DNA from 2 places in the Allobosea sp. NPDC055332 genome. Region 1 is predicted to be linked to the other one. Evidence: predicted binding sites of a transcription regulator. Region 1 holds the regulator's gene; the other holds the start of a gene.

The links. The regulator LexA, encoded in region 1, represses DNA repair genes until DNA is damaged. The targets are predictions, from matches to a motif close to TGTTCNNNNTGTGTTCNG.
Region 2: the regulator LexA is predicted to act here: its motif matches at 5,681-5,698, upstream of ACWIGM_RS17885 (2'-5' RNA ligase family protein).

Annotation. Positions count from the first base shown of each region.
Region 1 covers NZ_JBSHMO010000003.1:691,232-705,494, reverse strand. Annotated here, with positions in the region: gene bamA (outer membrane protein assembly factor BamA) at 1-935, shown strand, start outside; gene lpxD (UDP-3-O-(3-hydroxymyristoyl)glucosamine N-acyltransferase) at 974-2,038, shown strand; gene fabZ (3-hydroxyacyl-ACP dehydratase FabZ) at 2,127-2,585, shown strand; gene lpxA (acyl-ACP--UDP-N-acetylglucosamine O-acyltransferase) at 2,638-3,447, shown strand; gene ACWIGM_RS19640 (LpxI family protein) at 3,444-4,313, shown strand; gene lpxB (lipid-A-disaccharide synthase) at 4,310-5,485, shown strand; gene ACWIGM_RS19630 (Bug family tripartite tricarboxylate transporter substrate binding protein) at 5,544-6,539, opposite strand; gene gltA (citrate synthase) at 6,681-7,970, opposite strand; gene gltX (glutamate--tRNA ligase) at 8,241-9,659, opposite strand; gene ACWIGM_RS19615 (ComEC/Rec2 family competence protein) at 9,830-12,103, shown strand; gene lexA (transcriptional repressor LexA) at 12,097-12,834, opposite strand; gene ACWIGM_RS19605 (molybdopterin molybdotransferase MoeA) at 12,938-14,149, opposite strand; gene moaC (cyclic pyranopterin monophosphate synthase MoaC) at 14,146-14,263, opposite strand, start outside.
Region 2 covers NZ_JBSHMO010000003.1:326,910-341,172, reverse strand. Annotated here, with positions in the region: gene eno (phosphopyruvate hydratase) at 1-286, shown strand, start outside; gene ACWIGM_RS17915 (DMT family transporter) at 376-1,296, shown strand; gene ACWIGM_RS17910 (nuclear transport factor 2 family protein) at 1,318-1,773, opposite strand; gene ACWIGM_RS17905 (hypothetical protein) at 1,831-2,625, opposite strand; gene tgt (tRNA guanosine(34) transglycosylase Tgt) at 2,622-3,746, opposite strand; gene ACWIGM_RS17895 (ArsC family reductase) at 3,886-4,236, opposite strand; gene ACWIGM_RS17890 (phosphoribosyltransferase family protein) at 4,438-5,019, shown strand; gene ACWIGM_RS17885 (2'-5' RNA ligase family protein) at 5,035-5,607, opposite strand; gene ACWIGM_RS17880 (helix-turn-helix domain-containing protein) at 5,734-6,609, opposite strand; gene pobA (4-hydroxybenzoate 3-monooxygenase) at 6,735-7,904, shown strand; gene ACWIGM_RS17870 (GFA family protein) at 7,922-8,335, opposite strand; gene ACWIGM_RS17865 (SRPBCC family protein) at 8,381-8,845, opposite strand; gene ACWIGM_RS17860 (ArsR/SmtB family transcription factor) at 8,842-9,171, opposite strand; gene ACWIGM_RS17855 (HlyD family type I secretion periplasmic adaptor subunit) at 9,470-10,897, opposite strand; gene ACWIGM_RS17850 (type I secretion system permease/ATPase) at 10,894-12,633, opposite strand; gene ACWIGM_RS17845 (right-handed parallel beta-helix repeat-containing protein) at 12,793-14,263, opposite strand, start outside.

The DNA.
Region 1 (14,263 bases):
AAATCAAGATCCCGAACACCTACAACAAGCCGTATAACGACTGTACCTTCCCGATCGACGGCATCACGCCCGGCACCGCCGGCGCGGTGGATGCGACCACGACGTTCAACTGCTTGACGAACGGCGAGGCGACGGTCGCGGTCAAGGAGGCGCAGGGGACGACCCTGACCTCGCTGGTGGGCCTGAACTTCAACTACAACTCGCTCGACAATTACCAGAGCCCGCGCAACGGCTTCGTCGCCGAGATCAAGCCGGAGTTCGCTGGCGTCGGCGGCGACTCGAAGTTCCTGCGCGTCAGCGCCGATGCGCGCTACTACAAGGAGTTCCTCGAGGACTTCGTCGGTATCGCGCGTGTCCAGGCCGGTCACGTCCAGTCGACCGGCGGCGGCGATCTGCGCATGATCGACCACTACTTCCTCGGCCCGACACTGGTGCGCGGCTTTGCGCCTTCCGGCATCGGTCCGCGCGACGTGTCCAACGATCCGACGGCCAACGCGCTGGGCGGCACCACCTATTTCGGCGGTTCGCTCGAAGTGCAGTTCCCGATCTTCGGTCTGCCGCGCGATCTCGGCCTGAAGGGCGCGGTCTTCGCCGATGCCGGCACGTTGTTCAACTATGACGGCGGGTCGAAGAGCATCACCAACGGAGCCTTCCTGGGCTGCCCGACGGGTTCGGAAGCGCGTCAGTTCAACGTGGCGACCAATTCGGTCTACCAGAACAACGTCGCTTGCGTGCGTGACAAGAACGTCATCCGCTCCTCGATCGGCGTGAGCTTGCTCTGGCAGTCGCCGCTCGGCCCGATCCGCTTCGACTACGCCTATGCGCTGTCGAAGGACGATGGGCAGATCGGCACCGACCCGCGCACCGGGATCACCGGCAAGTACGGCGGCGACCGGACGCAGGCTTTCCGCTTCTCGGGCGGCGCCCGCTTCTGACCGGCGGGGCGCCCGCGCGCCCCGCAACGGATCATCATATGGCAGATCCCAGTTTCTTTCCGATCGCGACCTCGCTGTCCTTCAGCGAGGTCGCTTCCTTGTCAGGCACGGCCTTGCCCGAGGGCGCCGATCCGGAGCGCCGAGTCGAAGGCGTTGCGCCGCTCGAGACGGCCGGCGGCGGCGATGCCGCCTATATGGACAACCCGAAATATGTCGCGGCCCTGATCGCGACGACGGCGGGGCTCTGCTTCGTTTCCCCGCGCTTCGTCGAGCGCGTGCCTGCCGGCACCGTCGCGCTGGTCACGCCCGCGCCCTACCATGCCTTTGCCAAGCTGCTCTCGGTCTTCCACCCGCAGGCGCTGCGGCCAGGTTCGATGTTCGGCTCCGCCGGCGTCGCGCCCGGCGCCTTCGTGCATGCGACGGCCAAGCTCGAAGCCGACGTCACGGTCGATCCGGGGGCCGTGATCGGGCCGGGCGCTGAGGTCGGCGCCGGCACGGTGATCGGCCCCAACGCCGTGATCGGCGCGCAGGTGCGGATCGGACGGCAATGCGCGATCGGCGCCGGCTCGACGCTGCAGGCGGCCCTGATCGGCAATCGCGTCATCATTCATCCCGGTGTGCGAATCGGCCAGGACGGATTCGGCTTCGCCATGGGGCCGAAGGGGCATATGAAGGTGCCGCAGGTAGGCCGCGTCATCATCCAGGACGATGTCGAGATCGGCGCCAACACGACGATCGATCGCGGTGCCAGCCGCGACACGGTGATCGGCGAGGGCAGCAAGATCGATAACCTCGTTCAGATCGGGCACAACTGCGTGGTCGGGCGGCATTGCGTGATCTGCGCCCAGGTCGGCATGGCCGGCTCGAGCACGCTCGAGGATTTCGCCGTGCTCGGCGGACAGGTCGGGCTGGCCGGGCATCTGACGATCGGCATGGGCGCACAGATCGCCGCTCAGAGCGGTGTTGCCGGCGATGTTCCGCGCGGCGCGCGCTATGGCGGCTATCCAGCGCAACCGGCGCTGAGCTGGGCACGCGAAGCCGCCTTGCTCAAGCAATTGGTCGCCAAGCGGGGCAAGGGGCCCGGCGGCGGCGAAAACGCTTGATCTCGCGCCGACTTCCGGCAAAAGCAGCTTGCAATATAGGTGACGCGCGCCGGCGCCGGGCGCAGGGCGTTCGAGGAGACCAGACACGATGACGGATGCGACCAAAGCGCTCGGCGTGGCCGATATCCAGAAGATCATGGCCTGCATCCCGCATCGCTACCCGTTCCTGCTGGTCGACAAGGTCGTCGAGATCGACGGGGACAGCTCCGGCGTCGGCATCAAGAACGTCACCTTCAACGAGCCGCAGTTCACCGGCCACTTTCCCGGCCGCCCGGTGTTCCCGGGCGTGCTGATGATTGAAGCGATGGCGCAGACCGCGGGCGTGCTTGTCGTCAGCGCGCGTGGCAGTGACGATCTTGCGGTCACCACCGTACTGTTCACGACGATCGACAAGGCGAAGTTCCGCAAGCCCGTCATTCCGGGCGACACACTGCGCTTCCATCTCACCAAGCTGGCGCATAAGCGCAACATCTGGTTCTACCGCGGCGAAGCCAGGGTCGACGGCGTGCTCGTCGCCGAGGCCGAGCTCTCGGCCATGGTCGTCTGAACGGGCAGCCACGATGCATGCTCCCGTTCCCGGCCAGACGCAGGATCCTGCCATGAACACCTCGATCCATCCGATGGCGATCGTCGACCCGGCTGCCAAGCTGGGAGCGGGCGTCAAGATCGGCCCGTTCTGCACGGTTGGTCCCGATGTCGCCCTTGGCGACGGCGTCGAGCTGATCAGCCATGTCGTCGTCGCCGGCCGCACGACGATAGGCCCGCGCACCAAGATCTATCCCTTCGCCTCGATCGGCCACCCGCCGCAGGACCTGAAGTACAAGGGCGAGCCGTCGACGCTGTCGATCGGCGCCGACTGCGTGATCCGCGAAGGCGTGACGATGAATCCGGGTACCGAAGGCGGCGGCATGAAGACCGTCATCGGTGATCGCGGCCTGTTCCTGGCCAATTCGCATGTCGGTCATGACAGCGTGATCGGCAACAACGTCATCTTCTCGAACAATGTCATGTGCGCCGGCCACGTCACCGTCGGTGATTTCGTCATCGTCAGCGGTGGCACCGGGTTGCAGCAGTTCGTTCGGATCGGTGATCACGCTTTCATCGGCGGCGGCTCGGGCGTTCTGCTCGACGTCATCCCGTTCGGGATGGTCCGTGACAATCCCGCCCACCTCGCCGGGCTCAATCTCGTCGGCCTCAGGCGGCGCGGTTTCTCGCGCGAGCAGATCCACGAATTGCGCCGGGCCTATCGCCTGCTGTTCGCCGACGAAGGCACGCTCTCGGAGCGGGTCGAAGACGTCGCGACCGAGTTCGCCGAGCATCCGCTGATCCACGAAATCCTCGATTTCATCCGCGCCGGCGGCGATCGGGGCATTTCGGTGCCGCGTGACGTGAACGCGCCCGAACGGTGAGCGCAAAGGCGGCCGACGCTGCAGGGCGGTCGCAGGGACGGCGCGTCGCCGTCCTGGCCGGCCGCGGCGACTATCCGTTGCGGGTTGCCAGCGCGGCCACGGCGCAGGGCGCCATCGTCTACGTTGCCGTGCTGGCCGGGGCGGGCGACCCGGCCGACTATACGGCCTACGACGCCAGGGAATACCGCCTGGGCCAGCTCGGGCGCTTCCTTGATGAGATCAAGCGCCGCGAGATCGACGAGATCGTCATGGTCGGCGCCTTGCCGCGGCCCAGCTTCGGCTCGCTGGCCCCGGAACTGTCGACCCTGAAATACCTGCCTCACTTCGCCCGTGCGTTCCAGGGCGGCGACGACCATCTGCTGCGCGGTGTCGTCAGCTTCTTCGAAGGCCAGGGGCTGCGCGTGCTCGGGCCGGCCGATATCGCGCCCGATCTCGTCGCGCCGAATGGCGCACTCGGACGCCAGAAGCCTTCCGCCGTCGCGCGCGAAGCGATCGCGACCGGCTTCAACCTGCTTGCTGCGCTCTCGCCCTTCGACATCGGGCAGGCGGCGATCATCGCCGATCACCGCGTCGTTGCGATTGAAGCAGCAGAAGGCACGGACGCGATGATCGAGCGCGTCGCCGGCCTCGTCCAGGCGGGGCGCCTCAAGCCCGGCAAGGGTGACGGCGTGCTGATCAAGGCGCCCAAGCTCGGACAGGATCTGCGGGTCGACATGCCAGCGATCGGTCCGGACACGGTGGCGCGGGTGGCGGCCGCCGGTCTCGCCGGAATCGCGGTCAAGGCTGGCAGCGTGCTGATCGGCGACCGCGAGCGGCTCGCGACTCTCGCCGATGCCTCGGGCCTGTTCATCGAGGGCGTGGCGTGACACGCCCGTTCAGGCTCTTCATCGTTGCAGGCGAGGCTTCGGGCGATGCGCTCGGCGCGCGCTTCGTGGTGCGGCTGCGCGAGGTGCTGGGCGATCGGCGGCTCGAGCTGTCGGGTGTCGGCGGCGAGGCCCTGATCGCGGAAGGGCTGCACAGTGTCTTCCCGCAGGAGGACATTGCCGTGATGGGCTTCGGCCCCGTGGTGGCACGCCTGCCGCTGCTTTTGCGCCGCATGTCGGACGCGGCGCGGGCCGCAGCCGCCTTTGGGCCTGATCTCCTGCTCACCATCGACGCGCCCGATTTCAGCCTGCGCGTCGCAAGGAAGGTGAGACGGCTCGTGCCCGCCGTCCCGATCGCGCATTGGGTCTGCCCGAGCGTCTGGGCCTGGCGGCAGGGACGAGCGCGGCGGATGAAACCGCATGTCGACCGGATCCTGGCGCTGCTACCCTTCGAGCCGGCGGCGCTGGAGCGGCTCGGCGGGCCGGAGACCGTCTATGTCGGCCATCCCCTGATCGAGCGCCTGGAAGCCTATCGGCCGGGGCCGGACGAAGCGCTACGTCGCGCCGACGCCGAGGCGCCCACCGTTCTGATCCTTCCCGGTAGTCGCCGTTCCGAGATTCGGCATTTGATGCCGCCCTTCGGCGAGGCGGTGGCCTTGGTGGCAGACCAGCTGCCGCAGGCCCGCTTCGTCCTTCCTGCCGTACCGCGCCTGGTCGAGACGATCACGGAGCTTGCCGCCGGCTGGCGCGTCAAGCCGGAGATCGAGACGGGCGAACGCGCAAAGCTGGCCGCTTTTCGTGGAGCGCGAGCAGCGCTTGCGGCCTCGGGCACGGTGACGCTGGAGCTGGCGCTGTCGCAGGTGCCAACGGTCGCGGCCTATCGCGGCGCGGGCTGGGAGGCCGTGCTGGCGCGGCGCCTGATCAAGCTGCCGAGCGTGATCCTGCCCAATCTGATCATCGGGGAAAGCGTGGTGCCGGAGTTCATCCAGGACGAAGCCTCGCCGCAGGCCCTGTCCGAGGCACTCCTCGCCGCGATCGCCGAGGGCCCGGCACGCGAGCGTCAGCTCGACGGCTTCGCGAGCGTCGAGCAGAATATGCGCAGTGCCGGACCAAGCCCGGCGGCGAACGCCGTCAGCGCGGCGCTCGCCCTCGTTCGGGTGCCAGCGGGCGGCTAGAGAACGCTTTTCCGATCAGATTTGAGTCAATCTGATCGGATCCGGCTCTAGCGGCGACTTACTCGACGACGGCGCCCGAGGCCTTGGCGATCGGGCCCCATTTTGCCAGCTCGGCCTTGACGTGCTCGCCGAGCGCCTCCGGCGTCGAGCCGACGATCACAGCGCTGACATCCTCCAGCCGCTGCTTCACATTGGCGTCCTTGAGCGATGCATTGGCGGCGCTGTTGATCTTGTCGACCACCGGGCGCGGCATGTTGGCGGGGCCGAACAGCGCATTCCAGGTATAGGTCTCGTAGCCGGCGAGCCCGCCCTCGGCGATGGTCGGCAGGTCCGGGAAGGAGGAGACGCGCTCCTTGGTGGTGACGCCGATGGCGCGCAACTGCCCGCTGCGGATGAACTGGGCCGAGGAGGGCAGGTTGTCGAACATGATCGGCACCGCGCCGGAGACGACGTCGTTCAGCGCCGGGCCGGCGCCGCGATAGGGCACATGGTTCATGCTGACGCCGCCGAGCGACTTGAACAGCTCGCCGGAGAGGTGCAGCGGCGTGCCGACGCCGGAGGAGGCGTAGGAATACTTGCCGGGATTGTCCTTCAGCAGCTTCAGCACCTCCGGCACGGTCTTGGCCGGGAAGCTCGGATGCACGACCATCACGTTCGGCACCACGGCGAGCAGCGAGATCGGGGTGAAGTCCTTGACCGCGTCGAAGGTCACGGTCTTCAGGATCGCCGGGTTGAGCGCATGGGTCGAGATCGTGCCGAGCAGCAGCGTATAGCCGTCTGGCGTGGCCCGGGCGACCGCGGTCGAGCCGATATTGCCGCCGGCGCCGGCGCGGTTGTCGATCACGATCGACTGGCCGAGCAATTCGCCCATCTTCTGGCCGACGAGACGCGCGACGATGTCGGTCGAGCCGCCGGCTGCGAAGGGCACGATCAGCGAGATCGGCCGCGTCGGGAATTGCGCCTGGGCAGACACCGAGCCGGCAGCACCGGCGAAGGGCAGGGCGGAGGCGCCAGCGAGGAAGCCGCGGCGGCTGAGACCTTCTGCATTCGACATGAGCGATGAACCTTTCAAAATGGTCGGCGACTGTAGCGCGCCGGGCGCAACCGTCACTTGCGTTTGATGCATCAATCGATGGAAACAATAAAGGCCGCGACGGGGTTCCGTCGCGGCCTCGTTTGCTTCAGGTCGGCGCTTTCAGCGGCGGCCGATCGGGGTGTAGTCGCGCTTCGGCGCACCGGTGTAGAGCTGACGCGGGCGGCCGATGCGCTGGGACGGATCCTCGATCATCTCCTTCCACTGCGCGATCCAGCCGATGCTGCGCGCCAGCGCGAACAGCGCCGTGAACATCGAGGTCGGGAAGCCCATCGCCTTCAGGGTGATGCCCGAATAGAAGTCGATGTTCGGATAGAGCTTCTTCTCGATGAAGTACTCGTCGTGCAGGGCGATGCGCTCGAGCTCCATCGCGACGTCGAGCAGCGGATCGTCCTTGATGCCGAGCTCGGCCAGGACCTCATGCGTGGTCTTCTGCATGATCTTGGCGCGCGGATCGTAGTTCTTGTAGACCCGGTGGCCGAAGCCCATCAGGCGGAACGGATCGTTCTTGTCCTTGGCCTTGGCGATGTATTTCGGGATGTTGTCGACGCTGCCGATCTCCTCGAGCATCTTCAGCGCCGCCTCGTTGGCGCCGCCATGCGCCGGGCCCCACAGGCAGGCGACGCCGGCCGCGATGCAGGCGAACGGGTTGGCGCCCGAGGAGCCGGCGAGCCGGACCGTCGAGGTCGAGGCGTTCTGCTCGTGGTCGGCGTGCAGGATGAAGATCCGGTCGAGCGCGCGCGACAGCACCGGATTGACCTTGTAGTCCTCGGCCGGCACGGCGAAGCACATGCGCAGGAAGTTCGAGGTGTAGTCCAGCGAGTTGAGCGGATACACGAAGGGCTGGCCGATCGTGTACTTGTAAGCCATCGCCGCCAGCGTCGGCATCTTCGCGATCATCCGCATCGACGCGATCATGCGCTGCTGCGGGTCGGAGATGTCGGTCGAGTCGTGATAGAAGGCCGACATGGCGCCGACCGAGGCGACCAGAACCGCCATCGGATGCGCGTCGCGGCGGAAGCCCTGGAAGAAGCGGGCCATCTGCTCGTGCACCATGGTGTGGCGCGTGACGCGATAGTCGAAATCCGCCTTCTGAGCCGCCGTCGGCAGTTCTCCGTAAAGCAGCAGATAGCAGGTCTCGAGGAAGTCGCCGTGCTCGGCGAGCTGCTCGATCGGGTAGCCGCGATAGAGCAGAACGCCCTCGTCGCCATCGATATAGGTGATCTGCGACTCGCAGCTCGCGGTCGAGGTGAAGCCAGGATCGTAGGTGAACATCCCGGTCTGGGCGTAGAGCTTGCCGATATCGATGACTGACGGCCCGATCGAACCCGCTTTGACCGGCATATCGACGGTTTTGCCCTCGACAGCCAACTGGCTGGAAATTCCGCTCATGGATCCGATCCTTTCAGGCTCGTTCTTCAGTCATGTTCCCGGTCGGACGGAGGCGCCGGCTGCTCATCGCGTTCCGGCATCATCCGAACGTCCCACGATGACGGCTCCATGACGGGAATGTCGGGGCGGGCAAGCGGGAAGAGTTCATCGGACTGATTTTGAAGCATTTTTTGTGCCGGACCGGCAGCGGGAGCCGCCGGTCCGCAGCGCGTTGCTAGACCAATTCGGCGAGGGGTTCAACCGAACGGCCATTAGCCTTTCTGGGGGCAATCATGCGGCATCGGCGAGGCGCGCCAGCACCTCGTCGCGGCCGAGCACCGCCATTACGTCGAACAGGCCGGGCGAGGTGGTCTTGCCGGTCAGCGCGGCGCGCAGAGGCTGTGCCACCTGACCGAGCTTGACGCCGCTCTCCTCGGCGAAATCGCGGATCGCGCTCTCCAGGGGCGGTGGCGCCCAGTCGGCTACGGCCGAGAGCTTCGCGGCCAGCTTCGGCATGCGCTGCCGGGCTGCATCGTCGAGCAAAGCGGCGGCTTTCGGCTCGAGCGCAAGCGGCCGCTGGGCATAGAGATAGGAGGCGCTGTCGATCAGCTCGATCAGCGTCTTGGCGCGCTCCTTCAGGCCCGGCATGGCCGCCATCAGCTTGGCTTCCAGCTCGGGGGTCGGCTGCGTGCCGATACCACGCGGCGGGCCGATTTCCGACCAGACCGCCTTCAGCGCGGTCATCAATTCGTGATCCTCCGACTGGCGCATATAGAGGCCGTTGAGGTTCTCGAGCTTGGCGTAGTCGAAGCGAGCGGGCGAGCGGCCGATCGAGGAGAGGTTGAACAGCGAGATCATCTCCTCCGGCGAGAAGATCTCCTGGTCGCCATGGCTCCAGCCGAGGCGCAGCAGATAGTTGCGCAGCGCAATCGGCAGATAGCCCATCGAGCGATAGGCATCGACGCCGAGCGCACCGTGCCGCTTCGACAGCTTGGCACCATCCGCGCCGTGGATCAGCGGGATATGCGACATGCTGGGAACCTTCCAGCCGAGCGCCTGGTAGATCTGCGTCTGCCGCGCGGCATTGGTCAGATGGTCGTCGCCGCGGATGACGTGGGTGACGCCCATGTCGTGATCGTCGACCACGACGGCGAGCATATAGGTCGGGTTGCCGTCGGAGCGCAGCAGCACCAGGTCGTCGAGGTTCTCGTTCTGCCAGGTGACGCGGCCCTGGACCTCGTCCTCGACCACGGTCTCGCCGGTCTGCTCGGCCTTGAGGCGGATCACCGGCTTTACGCCCTCCGGCGCGGTCGCCGGATCGCGGTCGCGCCAGCGCCCGTCATAGCGCAGCGGCTTGCCTTCGGCGCGCGCCTTCTCGCGCATCTCCTCGAGCTCCTGCGGCGTCGCATAGCAGTAATACGCCTTGCCGGCGGCCAGCATCTGCTCGGCGATCTCGCGATGGCGGGCGGCGCGCTGGAACTGGTAGACGGTCTGCCCGTCCCAATCGAGGCCGAGCCAGGCCAGGCCGTCGAGGATCGCGGCGATGGCGCCCTCGGTCGAGCGTTCGCGGTCGGTGTCCTCGATGCGCAGCAGCATCTTGCCGCCGTGGCGGCGGGCATAGAGCCAGTTGAACAGTGCGGTGCGGGCACCGCCGATGTGCAGGAATCCGGTTGGCGACGGCGCGAAGCGCGTGACGACCGTGTCACTCATGAAGGGAGGCTCCGGCGGAACAGGTAAGCAAAAGACGAGGGCGACTTCGATACGGGCCTCGGCCGGGGCTGACATCCGGCGCCGCCGCTGTAACATGCCTTGCCGGCTGCCGTTAAGTGCCCCCGACGGGGAGGGGGCGTGATCGCCGCGCGGCCGCGACGGGGGGACGAATGCTCTCCTACGGGCCAGAAGAGCGCCGTAGCAGGGTGCGAGCCGGCGAGCTGGCCTTGCCGGCGCGCTTGCGGCGCTTCGCCGGTTTCCCGTGGCCCGCATCCCTTGTGCTGCATGATTGGGGCGGCCGCGTCCGCCGGGCCCTCGAAACCGAGGCCGAGCGCCGCCGCCTGTTCAACTGGCTGCCGGTCTGCATGGGCGCCGGCGTGCTGCTCTATTTCCTGGCCGATCGCGAGCCGGGACTGGCCGCACCCCTTGCCGGGATGGTGTTGTGCGGGCTCGCCGCGCTGCTGACACGCCAGCGTCGTGCCGTCATGGCTGTCTGCATCGCGGCCGCCGCAGCCTTTGCCGGTTTCGCGGCTGCGACCTTCAGAACGGCAGGCATGGCGGCGCCTGCGCTTGCTCGCAACCATGTCGGCAAGCTCACCGGCTTCGTCGAGACGCTGGAGCAGCGCGAGAAGGGTGTGCGGATCGTCATCCAGGTCACGGACTTGCCTGGGGTGGAGGCTGCGCAGCGGCCGCGGCGGGTGCGCGTCACCACGCCGGTGACGACCTTGAAGCCCGGCGACCATATCAGCGCGACGGCGCGCCTTTTGCCGCCGCCCGGCCCGGCGCGCCCCGGCGGCTATGATTTTGCTCGCGACGCCTTCTTCCAGGGCATCGGTGCCGTCGGCAACATCGCAGGCAAGATCACGCTCGTACCGGCGCCGGTTCCGATGCCGCGCCGGCTCGCATTGGCGGTCGCGATCGACCAGGCCCGCAATGCATTGACCGAGCGTATCGCGAGCAGCGGCGGCGGGCAGGCGGGAGCGATGGCGGCGGCGCTCGTCACCGGCAAGCGCGGGCTGATCAGCGAAGAGACCAACAACGACCTGCGCGCCGCCGGCATCTACCATATCGTCTCGATCTCAGGCCTGCACATGGTGCTCGCTGCCGGCACGATCTTCTGGCTGGTGCGGGCGCTGCTGGCCCTGTCGCAGACGGCGGCGCTTCACTGGCCGGTGAAGAAGCTCGCGGCGCTGGCGGCCATGCTCGGCGCCACCGGTTATTGCGTCTTCTCCGGCGCCGAGGTCGCGACCGTGCGCTCGCTGATCATGACGCTGGTGATGCTGGGCGCGATCCTGGTCGACCGGCCGGCGCTCAGCATGCGCAATCTTGCCCTGTCCGCGATCATCGTGCTGCTGCGCGAGCCGGAAGCGCTGCTCGGCCCGAGCTTCCAGATGTCGTTCGGGGCGGTGACGGCGCTGATCGCCTTCGCCGAGCGCTGGCAGGAGCGTCCGCCCGATGCGGCCGCAACCTCCTGGCCCTGGCCGCTGCGGCCGCTCTGGCTTTCGGCCGTCGGCATCCTGTCCACGACCATGGTCGCGACCGCGGCGACGGCGCCCTATGGCGTCTATCATTTCCAGACTTTCAATCCGTTCGGCCTGCTCGGCAATGCATTGGCGCTGCCTTTCGTCTCGCTGATCGTGATGCCGGCCGCTGTCTTCGGCGTGCTCGCCTATCCGTTCGGGCTGGACTGGCCGGCCTGGGCGCTGATGGGCTGGGCCTCCGGCCTCGTGCTCCAGCTTGCTCATTGGGTGGCTGGCATCGACCGCTCGACCGTCGTGCTGCCGGCGTTCGGCTCGCTCGCCCTGATCCTGTTCTCGCTGTCGCTGCTCTGGCTGACCTTGTGGACGACGGCGCTACGTTTCCTTGCTGCGGTGCCTCTGGTCGGTGGGCTCGCACTGGCCTCGGCTCCGTCGCGACCGGACATCATGATCGAGCGCGACGGCTCGGGCGTATTGGTCCGCGGGCCGGATGGGAAGATGGTGCTGGCCGGCAAGCCGAGCCGTTTCGTGCTGACGCAATGGCTGCATGCCGACGGCGATTCACGCTCGCCCGATGATGCGGCGCTCCGCAACGGCGCCGCCTGCGACGCGCGCGGCTGCGTCATCCGCCTGCCGGATGGTCGCAGCGTCGCCTATACGCGCGATCGCATCGCCCTGGTCGAGGACTGCCAGCGCGCCGATCTTGTGGTGACCTCGCTCTATTGGACGGCACCTTGCGCCGCCCGCCTGATCGATCGCAGCGCGCTCATCCGTGACGGCGCGACCGCCTATCACGCGGCCCGTGAGGGCTGGCGCGCCTATACGGCCGACGAGGTCACGCATCTTCGTCCCTGGACCAGGGCGCGACCGGAACCGAGGCCGGCGCCCGAGGCTGCTCCTGCTCCTGCTCCTGCTCCAACGCCGGCAACTACGGAGCCGGCGCAGGATCCGGACATGCTTCAGTAGCGCCGCATCAGATTGACGAGCCGGCCCTGGATCTTGACCCGGTCGGGCCCGAGCACGCGTGTCTCATAGGCCGGGTTGGCGGCCTCGAGCGCGATCGAGGAGCCGCGCTTGCGCAAGCGCTTCAGCGTCGCCTCCTCGTCGTCGATCAAGGCGACGATGATGTCGCCGGTATTGGCGGTGTCCTGCTTGCGGATGACGACGGTGTCGCCGTCGAGGATGCCGGCCTCGATCATCGAGTCGCCGCGGACCTCGAGGGCGTAATGCTCGCCGCCACCGAGCATGTCGGCCGGCATCGAGACGCTGTGGCTGCGATCCTGGATCGCCGAGATCGGCGTACCGGCGGCGATACGGCCCATGACCGGGATCGAGACGGTGGAACGCCCGCTCTCCTCGGCGGCTGGCGGCCGCGGCTTCGTCAGGTTGGCGGCCGGTGCCGGGGCAGGCGGGGTCTGGCCGAGCCCGCCCTGAACGACCGAGGGGCTGAAGCGGCCACGCTGCGCCTGCGGTCCGCCGATCCCGTCAGGCATCTTGATGACTTCGAGGGCGCGCGCCCGGTTCGGAAGCCGGCGAATGAAGCCGCGTTCCTCCAGCGCCATGATCAAGCGGTGGATGCCGGATTTGGAGCGCAGGTCGAGCGCGTCCTTCATTTCGTCGAACGAGGGCGGTACGCCGGATTCGCGCAGGCGTTCATGGATGAAGCGAAGCAGTTCGAACTGTTTGCGTGTCAGCATGATCGCGCCGTCCGCCTCTCGGGCTAGAATCGAAACAAAGCACGAACACCATACTCGTTCGCCTTGTGTTCCGCAAGGCGCATCCTGCCGCAAGGTGAACGGATCAGCGCAGCCGGATGATGCGGCAGGGATCGCCCGCCTTGGCTGGCTCGGCGAAAGCCGGGCGGATCACCAGCGCCTCGGCCCGTGACAGGTTCGCCAGCATCGAGGAATCTTGCTTGGCGAAGGGCCGAACGCGCCGCTCGCCGTCAACCAGCTCAATAGTGGCGCGCAGATAGTCCTGGCGTTCGTCATTGGCCGGCAGGTCGCTGGCGAGGATGGCCGGCTCGCTACGATCGCGCTCGGGATCGTCGATGCCGAGCAGGGCCTCGACCAGCGGCATCGCGAAGAGGTGCCCGCAGACGATCGAGGAGACCGGGTTGCCGGGCAGGCCGAGCGCGACCATGGGCCCGAGCCGCCCCATCATCATCGGTTTGCCGGGGCGCATCGCGATCTTCCAGAACCCAAGTTCCATGCCCTGCGCCTTCAGCGCCGCCTGGACGAGGTCGTGCTCGCCGACCGAGGCGCCGCCGAGGGTGATCAGGACGTCGGCACCGGCTTCGCGTGCTGCCTCGATCTTGGCGGCGAGATCGGGATGATCGTCGCGGGCGATGCCGAGGTCGAGCGCCGTGCCGCCGGCCTGCTCGACCAGAGCGGCAAGGGCGAAGCTGTTCGAGGCGACGATCTGGTCGGGCCCGACGGGTTCGCCCGGCAGGACGAGCTCGTCGCCAGTGGCGAGGATCGCGACCCGCGGCTTGCGGCGGACCGAAAGCGTCGGATGCCCTGCGGCAGCGGCGAGACCAAGCGCTGCGCTGTCGAGCCGGCGGCCGGCTTTCAGCAAGATCTCACCGGTTCTGAAGTCGAGTCCCGCCAGGCGGACGAACTGGCCCTGATCGGCAGGTTTGGTGACGCGGATCACCGGGCTGCCGACGCCTTCGGCATGCTCCTGGATCAGGATCGTATCCGCGCCTTCAGGCAATGGTGCTCCGGTAAAAATCCGTACTGCCTCGCCAAGCGAAACTTTGCCGGAAAAGCGGCGACCAGCGGCGGACTCGCCGACAACGCGGAGCTGGGCGCCGCGCGCCAAATCCTCGACGCGTACGGCGTAGCCGTCCATGGCCGAATTGGCGAAAGGCGGCTGGGTCCTGAGCGCGGCGACGTCTTCAACCAGCACGCGGCCGGCGCACTGCGCCAGCGGCAGCGTCTCGGCTTGTGTCGGGCCGGGCACGCTGTCGAGCAGTGCTTTCAGCGCGACGGGAACGGGGGTGAGGCTCATGCCGATGGCCCTGCGAGCTCGTAGGTTCCGGACTTGCCGCCGGATTTATGCACGAGACGGATGCCTTCGATATGCATGGCGCGATCAACCGCCTTCACCATGTCGTAGACGGTG
Region 2 (14,263 bases), 360 kb from region 1:
GATCCTGGTCAAGGTCAACCAGATCGGCACGCTGACCGAGACGCTCGCCGCCGTCGAGATGGCCCAGCGCGCCGGCTACACCGCGGTGATGTCGCATCGCTCGGGCGAGACCGAGGACGCGACCATCGCCGACCTCGCCGTCGCAACCAATTGCGGGCAGATCAAGACCGGCTCGCTCGCCCGCTCCGACCGTACGGCGAAGTACAACCAGCTGCTGCGCATCGAGGAAGAGCTTGGCGTGCAGGCTGTCTATGCCGGCCGCTCGGTGCTGAAGGCCCTCGCCTGACGTTTATTGCGCTGCAATAGCCACGAGCGCGGCAGCGCCATGCGCCTGCGCCACTAACTGCATGCTCCGGCCTCGAACTAGGCTGGAGCATGCATCAATCCGTGCCCCTATCGGACCAGCGGCTGCGCCGGCGCCGGCAACTCGCCTTTGCCGGCATGGCTCTAGCGATGGTGATCTTCGGGGCCAATTTCGTCGTCAGCCGGCACGCCGTGCTGAACGGCCTCTCCTCGCACGACATGCTGGCGCTGCGCTTCGTCACCGCCGGCTTCCTGCTGCTGCCGAGCTTCATGTTGGCCGGGGGCCTGCGCGACTGCGCCGGTCTCGGCTGGAAGCGCGGCCTCGTTCTGGCGGTGATGAGCGGCTTCCCGATGAGCTTCCTGCTCATGACCGGGCTGACCTATGCCCCAGCGGCGCATGGCGCTGTGATCGGCCCCGGCACCGTCACGGTGATCGGCATCGTCGGCAGCGTCGTCCTGTTCGGCGCGATCCTGACCCGGCAGCTCGTGCTCGGCGTCGCGGCAGTGCTGGTCGGCCTCGCTTGCCTCGGCATCGCCGGCACGACGCATTCCAACCCTAGTATCGTCTTCGGTGACCTTTGCTTCCTCGGCGTCGGCCTGGTCTGGGGCGGCTACCCGCTGTTGATCCAGCTCTGGCGGGTCGACGCACTCAAGGCGACGGCGGTCGTGTCCGTACTGTCGATGGTCTATCTGCCGATCTACTTCGCCTTCTATTTCCGCGCCTTCGACGTCGCACCCTGGTGGGTTCTGCTGGCGCACGCGATCAATCAGGGCGTGCTCAACGTCATTGTCGGCCTGTGGATCTGGAGCTGGTCGACGCCGGTGCTCGGCCCCTCGGTCGCCGGGCGCTTCCCACCGATGATCCCGGTCGTCGGCACGCTGCTCGCCATCCCCGTACTCGGCGAAATCCCGAGCGGGCTGCAGATCGGCGGCATCGCGCTGATCATCGCCGGGCTGTTTGTCGCCTCATGGCGCCGCGCGGCGGCGCGCTAGAGCTTCAGGCTCTCGCCGCGATCATCCAGTGATCGGCGGCGCATGTGCCTCCAGGTTGCCGGCCGCGAAAAGTCGGTCGAGCGTTGCCGCGAGCAGTGTCGTATCGGGACAGATCAACAGCCGCGTGGCTCGCCCCCAGGCGAGGTACAGGACATGGTGTCCACGATTGAAGGTGCGCACGCCGTCGGTGCCGCTGTTGGTTTCGCGCCAATCGACGATCACCACCGTGTTCCAGGGCGGCCCAGCGACATCGATCCGCTCCAGATCGAAGCGGATGTCAGGCAGCAGCCGGTAGAGCCGCCCATACCAGTCGCGCACGCCGGCAAGCGAGGTTCGCGAGCCACCGAGCGCGTGGTCGTCGCCGAGGAAGCGATGCTCGAAGGTTTGCGCGAAGGCAGCGATCACCGGCTCCGCATCGCCCCTGTTCACCGCGTCGAAGAGCGCACGCACCCGCGCCTGCACGATCCTGTGATACATCGGGCGGAGCTCCTCGTTTCAAGGGCCGAGCGCCGGCTCAACCCGCGCAGCCGGATCTCATCGTGCCGCACGCCGGCGTCGCGCCAGTGACATCAGGCCGAGATTCCAGAGGATGCAGACTAGCAGGCCAAGGCCCAGCGCCGCCCAGGAGCCAAGAGGTACGGCGGTCAGGTGAACGAGCGCCAGCGCTAGGCCGAACCCCAGCAGGCCGAGCGCGCTATTGGCAATCACGGCGGCAGTCGCCGGACCGCCGATGCGCGGCTGCAGGATCGCAATCAGGCTGGAGAGCACAATCGGGAACGCGGCGAGCACGCCGGACCAGCCCGCGCCGACATGGCTGCTGATCGTGCTGACGACGCCGGCCAGTGTCGCTACCGCAGCGGCCCGCAGGGGGATCACGAACCAGGGCCGGCCCGGCGGCGCTTTGGGACGCACCCCGAGATAAGGCCGGAACAGACGGTGCAGGCCGAGGTAGATCACGACCGTCAGAACGATCGCGACGGCAACGGACGGCTCCAGCACCCGCAGAGCAAGAATGACCGCAAACCAGGTCGCGAGCCCCGCGCCAAGGCTGGCGAGCGTGCCGAAGCGCTGTGCCAGCAGGACGTAGACCAGCGAGAGCCCGGCATTGGCGAGGTTGGAGTTCATGCTGCCGAGCGCGCCGGCCGAGATGAAGGCCGCGTCGTGGTCGAGCGCTAGGAATACGTAGACCGGCCCGGCCGAGATCGGCAGCGTCGCGATCATTGCCGCAAGCAGCGGTCCGGATCGCTCGGCCAGCAGCGAGCAGCCGACGACAATGGCGGCCGCGACCGCCATCTTCATGAGCAGCAGGCCGAGCCCGGGATCGATCACGCCGGCTCGCCCCTCGCCCAGCCTTCCTTGGTTTCGGCGATGAAGTCTTCCAGGCGGCCAGCAGCGATGGCGGCGCGCAGACCGGCCATCAGCTCCTGATAGTAGGCGAGGTTGACCCAGGTCAGCAGCATCTTGCCGAGCATCTCCTCGGCCTTGACCAGGTGGTGCAGATAGGCGCGCGAATAGGTATTCGCCGCCGGGCAGGAGGATTGCGGGTCGATCGGCCTGGCATCCTCGGCGTGCTTGGCGTTCTTCAGGTTCATCCGGCCGAAGCGGGTAAAGATCTGGCCGTGGCGGCCGGCCCTAGTCGGCATCACGCAGTCGAACATGTCGACGCCGCGCTTGACCGCCTCGACGATGTCGTCGGGCGTGCCGACGCCCATCAGATAGCGCGGCTTCTCCTGCGGCAGATGCGGTTCGACCGTCTCGATCATCGCCAGCATCACGTCCTGCGGCTCGCCGACCGCGAGGCCGCCGATGGCGTAGCCCTTGAGGTCCATGGCGGCGAGCTCGCGGGCGCTCTCGACGCGCAGGGACGGCACGGCGCCACCCTGGACAATGCCGAACAACGCCCTCCCCGCCGGATCGCCAAAGGCCTTCTTGCAGCGCTCGGCCCAACGCAGCGACAGATGCATCGCCTTTTGCGCGACCTTGTCCTCGCAGGGCAGCGAGACACACTCATCGAGCTGCATGACGATGTCGGAGCCGAGCAGATTCTGGATCTCGACCGAGCGTTCCGGCGTCAACACATGCTTGGAGCCGTCGATATGCGACTGGAAGGTGACGCCCTCCTCGGTCAGCTTGCGCAGATTGGCGAGCGACATCACCTGGAAGCCACCGGAATCGGTCAGAATTGGGTGCGGCCAGTTCATGAACTTGTGCAGGCCGCCGAGCCTGGCAACGCGCTCGGCGCCCGGCCGCAGCATCAGATGATAGGTGTTGCCGAGCACGACATCGGCGCCGAGCGCCTTGACCTGCTCGGGATACATGCCCTTGACCGTCGCGGCCGTGCCGACCGGCATGAAGGCGGGCGTGCGGATCACGCCGCGCGGCATGCGGACCTCGCCGGTGCGGGCAGCGCCGTCACGGCCGAGGAGATGGAAGCTGAATTCCGTCGTCATGGCCGCCGGCCTAACCCAGCACAGCGTTCTGTGGAAGGGCTGGATCGCTTACCGTCATTGCGAGGAGCGCAGCGACGAAGCAATCCAGGCAGCGTGAAGCGAGACCTTCTGGATTGCTTCGCTACGCTCGCAATGACGTCTAGCGCTTGGCGAAGGCCGCCTCGTAGACATCCGGCTTGAAGGCGAGGATGCGGCGGTCGCCGAGATCGAGCACCGGGCGCTTTATCATGGTCGGCTGCGCCAGCATCAGCGCGATCGCCTTCTTCTCGTCGAGGCCCTGCCTGTCGGCCTCCGGCAGCTCGCGGAAGGTGGTGCTTCCCTTATTGAGCACTTTCTCCCAGCCGAGCTCGCGGCACCAGCCCTCGAGCCGGGCCTTGTCGATGCCGGCGACGCGATAGTCGTGGAAGGCGTAAGGGATCTTGTGCGCGTCGAGCCAGCTCCAGGCCTTCTTCATCGTGTCGCAGTTCTTGATGCCGTAGAGCGTGACCATCGTCCCGACCGATCGCTTGAGTGCCGTCGGCGCGGGGTGGCATGGCGGCCGTGCGAGATCAAGCAGGCCTGCCACAAAGGGCCGGCGCGGCAGGAGCGCGGGTGAGCGAACAGCGCGGACAGTCAGCCATCTCTCGCGTTCCGTCATCCGATCGGCAACGATGGCGCGTATCGGGCGAGCAGGGAATCGCATGGACGTATCATGATCGATCAGCTGCAACAGGTCGCGAAGCGCGACGACGACCTCGATATTCCGTTCCGCTCCTGGAAGAATCATCCGGCTGCCGGAGTGGATTTTCCCGACCTCTCGATCGCGACCAGCGAAGCGAACCGGACACGCCCCATCATCGATGCTCTCGGGTCGCGGATCCCCGCCAGGATCGAGGTGCTTGCCGGCCTCGACATCGGCGGGCTCGGCCTTGCCGGGGCGCTGGCCTACCGCAACGGCCTCGGCTTCATCGACATCCGCAAGGTCGATTCGCTGCGCAACGAGGTGATGCGCAGCATCATCGCGAACTACGAACTCGGCGAAGGCGTCGTGATCTCGAAAGGCGCCCGGCTGGCGGGCCGCCATGTCGCCATCGTCGACGATTGCCTGATTTCGGGCGGCACGGCGCTGGCGACGGCGCGGCTGATCCGCCGGCTCGGCGGCCATTGCGATACGGCGCTCTTCGTCTTCGACATCGAGGGGATGGGCGGCCGCGAGCGGCTTACCCAAGCCGGCATCACCACGGAGGTGCTTCGCACAGTCCCGCGAACGGCGCCGGAGAGCGATGGCGCCTAGGTAAAGTCGGCGCGATCAACAGCCACCGAGCGGCCAGCGGGCGAGATGGTCGTGGCGGCTCGCGCCATGGACGCTTCGGATGAGCACGAACTCCCGGACTGGAAAGCTCTCAGGTGGGATTATTGGCTTGTCGAACGGGCATTCGTCGTAGAGCAGCGTCACGTGTGGTCCGAATTTGGATGGCATCCGAAAGCCTCTCGCCCGCATCTCGCGACATAGCCTCCTCTGAAGCCTATCGAGGATCGAGAACGTCTCGCTCGTCTCCAGAAAGATGGCCTGCCGATCGCCCGGGCCGCCATACCCCGCGACATGGTCGAAGGCGACAGAGAAGCTCGACGCGACCATGGATGCGGCGATCCTCTCCAAGGTCGCGATCTCCTCATCAGTGGCCCCGCCGTAACGCTCGATGCCACCCAAAGTGAGGTGATAGCGTTCCGGTCCGATCGGCCACCCGCGCAAGCCGTGCGATCTGCGCAGACCATGCGCGAAAGCATGGATAGCCGCGGCGTGCTCCGGCGGCGGCACCACCGCGAAGAAGTATCTGACCCAGCCCGGTGCAATTAGGGTTTTCGACCAGTCACGGTCCACCGCGATCCCATACCGGGGATCCCAACCGAACAGATTTGGTTGATCTGGAGACGGCTTTCCCATCTTCAGTATCTAGAACAAAATGAGAACATTAGCAAGTTCGGCATTCGACGAGCACACCCGCCCTCACCCGGCCGCCCGGTACTCCGAAGGCGACATCCCCGCCCGCGCCGCGAAGAAGCGGGAGAAATAGGCCGCGTCGGAGAAGCCGAGCCGGAAGGCGATCTGCGAGACTGGCGAGCGGGTGTAGACTAGGTCCCGCCGCGCTTCGATCATCAGCCGCCCCTGGATCACCCGCATGGCGGAATGGCCGAGGAGCTCGCGGCAGACACGGGTCAGATGCGGGCCGGTGACGCCAAGATCGCGCGCATAGGCATCGAGCGGCTCATGCATTTGGAAATGGCTCTCGACCCGCTCGATGAAGCGCCGGACCAGGACGGCACGCGCGTCGTTGGCGCCGCTGGCCGCCACCGCATGCGAGCGCGCCGCGCGGGTGAACCAGATCGCGATCAGCCGCGCATGGGCGGAGAGCGCGAGCTCGCGGCTGCCGCGATTACGGCCGAACTCGGTGAGCGCCGCCTCCATCGTCATCGCCAACTCGGCAATGCCGGCGTCGCCCGCCCCTCGCCGACCGACGAAGGCCTCGCCGAGCACGGCGCCAAGCGCCGGCTCAGCCTCGACCAGCGGCGTCAGGGTCGAGGTCGCGACGCTGGCGACGAAGCCCTCGGTGTCCGGCTCGAAGCGGAATTCGTGGATCGCCAGTGGCGGCAGCAGCAGGACCGTGCCGGGTATGAGCCGGTGCTCCGCGCCGTCGACCCGCACCAGCCCGCCGCCCGAGGCGATGAGGAAGAACTGCGCCATGTCCTGGTGGCGGTGCGGCTCGATCCGCCAGTCGCGCGGGGCGCTGCGGGCGCTGATCCGCTCGATATGCAGCGGATCGGGGAAACGCTGCTCGCGTGGCTCGTCATAGAGCCAGTAGGCGGGCACCGAGGCGAGCGTCATCGCACAATCCGATATTCGTTTTGTCCAAGAGGTTGGGTGAAAGCTCCATTCCGGTCAAGCGCTCGCAATGGCAGATTCGCGTGAAAGTACCGGGCCCTGAGCCCGTTAAGTTACGGGAGGACGCGATGCGCACCCAGGTCGTGATCGTCGGAGCCGGGCCGTCAGGCCTGCTGCTCGGCCAGTTGCTGACCCGCCAGGGCATCGACAATGTCATCCTCGAACGCAAGAGCGCCGACTATGTGCTCTCGCGCATCCGTGCCGGCGTGCTCGAACAGGGCACGGTCGACCTGCTGCATGAAGCCGGCGTCGGCCAGCGCCTCGCCGAGGAAGGCCTGCCGCATGACGGTTTCTCGCTCGCTTTCGAAGGGCGCCTGCAGCGCGTCGACCTCAAGGGCCTGACCGGCCAGCAGGTGACGGTCTACGGCCAGACCGAGGTGACGCAGGACCTGATGGAGGCAAGGCAGGCGGCCGGCACGACGACGTTCTACGAGGCCGCGGACGTCCAGCTCCATGATTTCGACGGTACATCGCCCCGCGTCAGCTTCATCGTCGAGGGCAAGCGGCGCGAGATCGCCTGCGACTTCATCGCCGGCTGCGACGGCTTCCACGGCACCTGCCGCGCCTCGGTGCCGTCAGGTGCGATCGAGACCTTCGAACGCGTCTATCCCTTCGGCTGGCTCGGCCTGCTGGTCGACCAGCCGCCGGCTGCGCATGAGCTGGTCTATGCCAGCTCGCCCTTCGGCTTCGCGCTGTGCTCGATGCGCTCGCAGACCCGCAGCCGCTACTATGTCCAGGTCGCGCTCGACGATAAGGTCGAGGCCTGGTCGGACGAGCGCTTCTTCGATGAGTTGCGCCGGCGTGTCCCCGAGGAGGTCGCGGCGGCAGTGACGCCGGGGCCCTCGCTGGAGAAGAGCATCGCGCCACTGCGCAGCTTCGTCGCCGAACCCTTACGCTTCGGCCGGCTCTTCCTCGCGGGCGATGCCGGCCACATCGTGCCGCCGACCGGCGCCAAGGGGCTGAATCTCGCCGCCAGCGACGTGCATTACCTGTTCGAGGCGCTGCGCGAGCACTATGCCGAGCGCTCGGATGCCGGACTCGACGCCTATTCGGCGAAGGCGCTGGCGCGCGTCTGGAAGGCGGTGCGCTTCTCCTGGTCGATGACCAACCTGCTCCACCTTTTCCCGGAGGCGAGCGCCTTCGACCAGCGCATCAGGCGCGCCGAATTTGACTACCTCACGCAATCGCAGGCCGCGCTCACCAGCATGGCGGAGAACTATGTCGGCCTGCCCTATTGAGATTGGCCGGCTCCCAGTCAGCGCGGCGGCAGCTTCTCGTGCTTCGGGATGTCCGGAGGCACATGGTCCCAGGGCTGGGCGACCGAATGCCAGAACACCATCTCAGGCTTGTAGCGGCCGGGCTCATCGAGGCTGCCGGCGCGCACGATGAACAGGTCCGGGATGTCCGGAAAGGTCAGGTAGACCGGCGAGCCACAGGTCGGGCAGAAGGCGCAGCGCTTGACCGTGCCGCCCTCGCCGACGACATCCCAGCTGCTCGCCTGTCCCTCGACGGTGACCGGCGCGCCGACGAAGCTCAGATAGGAGCTATGGCCGGTGCCGCTCTGCAGCTGGCACTGGCGGCATTGGCAGTCATTGCTCTCGACCGGCTCGGCCGAAATCTCATAGCGGATCGCGCGGCAGGCGCAGCCGCCCGTATAGGCATGGCTCATCATCATGTCCTCGACAAATCAGGGGCAGACGGCAGTCCTGCGATGTCAGGCGGGCTCGCCGGCAACATCGCCGAGGCGCGGCAGAATGGTCTTCCAGCCGCGGCCCATATTCGTGAACGCAATCTCGTTGCGCGGCAGCTCGAAGCCGGAATGGACGAGACGGACGCGCGTGCCGTTGGCGTTCCTTGTCAGGGTCCAGGTGACGACCGTGTCGAGCCGCGAGCCGTAGCCGGCATTGCCGTCGTCGCCGCCCTTCCAGGAATAGGCCAGGCGCTCGTTCGGGATCACCTCCAGCATCTGGCAACGGATCGTGCCGTCCCAGGCGCCGGCCGGCGTCGTCTTGAAGGTGAAGCGCGTGCCCTCGACCGGCACGAAGCCAGTCGGTTCCATGATCCAGCGCGCGATCAGCGTGCTCGAGGTCAGGGCTTTCCAGATTACCTCCGGCGCATGCGGGAGGACTTCGTCGACGACGATATCCTGCGTCGCGGGCTGCAGGTCGAGAGCGGTCATGGGTCGATCTCCTTGAGAAGGGTGCGCAGATTGGCGAAGCGCTCGCGCCAGAACACGCCGTAGTGGCCGATCCAGTCGACCAGCGGCGCCAGGCCTTCCGGCTCGGCGCGATAGAAGACGTTGCGGCCCTCAGGCCGCTCGGCGACGAGGCCCGCCTGCTTCAGTGATTTGAGATGCTGCGAGATGGCGCCCTGCGTCACGCCGCTGCCGCGGGTCAGCTCGGCGACGGTGATCTCATCGCAGGCTGACACCCGTTCGAACACGGCCCGCCGTGTCGGGTCGGCGAGCGCACGCATGACTGTGGAGACGGAAGCGACTTCGAGCATGCTAATCAATTAGCTATCACTAATTGATTAGTCAATACTAATTTGTTGGCGTGACGCCCGCTTCTCAGATGGGGACGGGGACGCTGCCGGTGCTCGGATCGGTGCGGTTGGTCGGTGCTCCAGGCGGCGACGCGGCGGCCGGCAGGCCAGCCCGACCATCGCGGTCATCCTGAAGCCGAGGCCGGCAGCCGAGACGCGTATGAATAGCTATCGGCTTCCGGCCGTCGCTGACGGCCGGAAGCCCGGGAGACCTCGCTGATGCGCAAGCGGTCAAAAAGGCCGAGTGGGCCTTTCGAGCTCACTCTTCCCTGAAGCTGGAGCGCATCGAATCGGTCAGCGGTTGCATCAGATAGGCGATGGCGGTCCGCTCGCCGGTTGGCACGTAGACCTCGGCCGGCATGCCCGGCCTGAGCTTGGCCCTGACCTTCGGCGGGAAGCCCGAAGCCGAGACGCTGACGCGAAGCTCGTAGACCGTTTGCTGCAAGACCTCGTCGCGCAGCGCATCGGCCGCGACGGATTTCACCTCGCCGATGGTGAAGGGCGTCGCCCGCCCCTTGAAGGATGGCAGGCGGACCTCCGCGACCATGCCCGGATGCAGGTTGTTCACATCCATCGGCGAAACCTTGGCGGTAACGATGAGGTCGTCGTCCTGCGGCACGATCTCCATCAGGGTCTCGCCCGGCTTGACCACCGCCCCGACGGTATGGACCTTCGAGGCCACCACCCGCCCGGTGCGCGGCGCACGGACCTCCGCGCGTGCCAGCACATCCTCTGCCATGCGCAGCTTCTCGCGGGCATCGGCGAGCTTGACCCGGCATTCGGCAAGCTTGGTCGAGGCCTCTTCGGAGGCTTTCAGGCCGATCTGGCTCATCTGGAGCCGGATCTCGTCATTGGCGACCGCAAGCCGCGCCAGATCGGCTTCCAGCGAGCCCATGCGGCCGTGCAATTCGGTCAGCGAGCGCTTGAGTGGATTGATCCGCGTCGCAGCGACATAGCCCTTGTCGGCGAGAGGGCGCAGGCTGACGAGCTCCTCGTTGATGCTCGCGGCCTGCCCGATGGCCGCCTCGCGCTGCGCCTCGTTCGACTGGTACTGCTTCTCGGACTGCGTCAGCCGCTCCTTGAGGATCGAGACTTCGAGCTTCTGCGTGGATTGACGTTCCTTGAACAGGCGCTCCTGGTCGAGCATGACCCGGCGCGCCTCCTTTGTTTCCGCGGTATCGAGCAGTTCGCTTGGGAAGGTGATGCGGTCGAGCCGGTCGATCTCGGCCGTGAAGCGCGCTTCCTCACCCAGGGCCTGCAACACGATGAGCCGCGCCACGCTGCGCTGCGCCGCCGCCTGCGTTGTATCGAGGCGCAGCAGGGTTTCGCCAGCCTTGACGTCGGCCCCGTCGCGCACCGCGATCGCCTCGACGAGTCCGCCTTCGAGATGCTGCACCGCCTTGCGGTCGCTCTCGACGACGATACTGCCATGCGCCACGACGGCGCTGTCGAGGCGTGCGGTCACCGACCAGATCCCGCCGGCTCCGAGCGCAAGGCCGACAACCAAATAACCCTTGCGGACCGGCGCGCGCCAATCACCGCCGGCCTCGACAGGCGTGCCGGCGCGCTGGAGCCATTGCCTTGCCATCGAGAGCAGAGGCTCGAAGCGGTGGCGGCAATCCAGCTTTTCCAAAAAGGGCTTCATCTTGGTAAGGACGGGCTTCATCTTGCTCGAAAGGGAAATCATCGACGTGCCCACCTTGCGGCCGAAAGCGGCTCGACCTGCCCTGTCTGGCCGCGCTGCGGCGGCTGGATGCGTGCACCGCTGCCCGGCTGCAGCAGGACCGGCAGGATCTCGTCACGCCCACCAACCCTGACGGCCTGGCCCTTCTGCATCAGGATGATCTTGTCGACCTGCGACAGCAGCTGCGGGCGATGGGTGATCACCACGACGATCGCGCCGGCGTCGCGCAAGCCCGACAGGGCTCGCGCCAGCGCAGCATCGCCGTCCATGTCGAGATTTGCGTTCGGCTCGTCGAGCACGACCAACGCCGGCTGGCCATAGAGCGCCCGGGCCAGCCCGATCCGCTGGCGCTGCCCGCCGGACAGGATCGCCCCGCCCTCGCCGATCTGCGTCGCATAGCCGTCCGGGAAGCTCTGGATCAGCTCATGTGCGGAAGCGGCCGTGGCGGCGGCGACGGCGGCCTCGTCTGTCGCGTCGGGATCGAAACGGGTGACGTTGTCGCGCACGCTGCCGGCGAACAGCTCCACGTCCTGCGGCAGATAGCCGAGAATGCCGCCGCGCTGCTCGTCGGGAAAATGCCTGATGTCGTTGCCGTCGAGGCGCACGACACCCTGAACCGGCTGCCAGACCCCGACCAGGGCGCGCGCGAGCGAGGACTTGCCGGAACCGGTCAATCCGACGACGGCCGCGATCTCACCAGGCTCCACCTCGAACGAGACATTGTGCAACAACAGCGCGTTCCCGTTGGGCGAGCGCACGCTCAGCCCTTCAACGCGCAAGGAGCCCGCCGGGTGGGGCAAGGTCATCGGTCCGGCGCCACCCGACGGCGCCTTCAAGGCCGTGCCGAGCCGCTGGAAGGCACTGCGGGCGGAGACGAAGCTCTTCCACTGGCCGACAGCACCCTCGATCGGTGCGAGCGCCCGGCCCATGATCAGGGATGCGGCGAACATCGCGCCGGCGGCCATGCTCTGGTTGATCGCGAGATAGGCGCCGACGCCCAGGACCGCGCATTGCAATGCGAGCCGCAGCAGCTTCGTCACCGCCAGCAAGGTCCCGCCCCAATCGGCGGCGGCGGTGTGATGGATCAGTGCCTGCCCGCGCTGGCGCTGCCATTGCCCGCGGATCGGCTGGCCCATGCCGAGCGCCTTGATGACCTCGGCATTCCGCAGCGAGGCTGTGAGCCGCTCATTGGCGCCGTGGCCCAGTTCCGAAGCGCGGATCAGCGATCCCTTGGTGATGCGCTCGTTCAGCAGGGCGACACCCAGGATCGCGACAGCGCCGAGCGTGGCGACGGCGCCGATCGCCGGATGCAGCACGAAGCAGAGGCCGAGATAGATCGGGATCCAGGGCGCATCCATCAGCGAGGGCACGAGGCTACCAGAGAGCGTCGCCCGCAGGGTTTCGACATCGCGGATGGGCAGGGTCGGCGAGCCCTTCGCATCGAGCGCGCCATGAAAGGCGGCTTCGAAGGCCGGCTCGGACAGCGCCTTGTCGACGCACAGGCCCAGCTGCACGAGCGCCCGGCTGCGGAAGTGCTCGAGCGCGGCATAGGCAACGAACAGGGCGAGCACGATCAGCGACAGCATGACCAGCGTCGTGCCGTTCCGGCTGGTCAGCACCCTGTCATAGATCTGCATCGTGTAGAGTGGGGAAACGAAGACGAACAGGTTCAGCACGAAGGAAAGCCCGAACAGCGATGCGAATGCGGGCGTCAGCTTGCGAACCGTTTGCGAGAGCATGTCCGTCGGTTTCCTTGGTGCGATTGCAGCCGTCGACGCCGGCGTATCCGGGCGGGCGGCAATCATTGGGGAGAGGAAGGCGAAGCCCCCGCGAGGTTAGCCGCGGAGAACGGCGACCCGGCCGCCATGGCCGGGTCGCCTCAAGGCAGCGGCTAGGCGCTACCAGTGCCAGTGCGAGAGCTGGCCGTGGTGGTCGTTGTCGCCGTCATCATGGCGCCACTGGCTGCCGCGCCAGTCGTTGCGGCCACCACCCAGACTGATGTTGTCATCGCTGGTCGCCTGATTGTCCCGCAACCAGTTGCGGCCGCCGCCATGGTCATCGTCGCGCGATGCCACACCGTCCCAGGACCAGCCACGGCCGCCGCCGAGGCCGCCCCAGCCACCATGGCCACCCCACCCGGCCCAATGCCCGGAGTTCGACGGGGTTTCCACATCCGTCCCGCCCGTACCGGTATCGACCTCCGGTATGGTGATCACGTCCGGGTTCTCGGACGGATTCGAGACCGGCGTTTCCGATTGCGGCGTTTCGGGCTGGGCGGTGACCGGCGGGGTCTCGCTGCCGGGCTCGGAGGTTACGGGCGTCGTGCCCTCCCCGGTCGCAGGCGTCGTCGGCGTCTCCTCGCTCGGAGTCGTCGGCTCGGCGGTCACCGGAGGCGTCTCTGTGACCGGCTCGGAGGTCACTGGAGGCGTCTCCGTGACCGGCTCGGAGGTCACCGGCGGCGTGCCGCTCCCATTCCCGCTCGATGGCGTCTCGACCTCGGGCGAGGTCCCGGTCAGCGCCGAACCGACCGAGTCGAACGGCACCGACTCGATGCCATGCGCCTGCGCCACCGACCCGGAAACGAAGCCATAATTGCCGTTCGCCGCGTCGACGAAGCCCGCCTGACTCGTCTCGGCACTGCCGGAATCGCCGCCCTGGCGCTGGAAGCTCGCCAGCGAGACGTCGGCGATGGTCAGTTCGCGACCGTCGGGATTGTAGTAGACATTGTCGTGGATCAGGCGCGGATCGGTCTGATCGGTATCGATCGTGTTGCTTCCGTCCTCCGAGACCTCGATGAAGTTGTTATAGGTCTGGTTGCCCGAGATCGGGTTGTCATCGGCAACGATTGTCGAGACACCGTACTTGCCATTGTCGAGCAGCGTGTTGTCATGGATGTCGTTGTTCGACCCGCCATGAATGAGGATGCCGCTGAACGTCGTCCCCTGGACGAAATTGCCGTAGATCTGGGCATTGCTCGCCATGTTGTCGAGATAGATGCCGGAGCTCCAGTCTTCAGCGAAGCCGCCATCCTTCGTGTTCGTTCCACCGGTATCGACGATGGTGTTGTAGCGGATGATGCTGCCGTCCGCGCCGGAATCATCGGCCGAGAACAGGTAGATCGCCCCGGTGTCCGGCGTCTGCTGCCCGGAATGGCGGACATCGTTGTATTCGATGGTGTTTCCGCCTGACGGGTTGCTCGGATCGTAATTGATCTCCGAGATGCCAAAGCGCGGCACGTTCGTGATCGTGTTGTGATCGATCTGATTGCCGGCCGACTCCTGCATGTCGACGGAGCCGTACTGGACGAACACCTCGTTCGAATGGTCGACCGTGTTGTTCGTGACGCGGTTGTCGCTCGTTCCCGCCGTC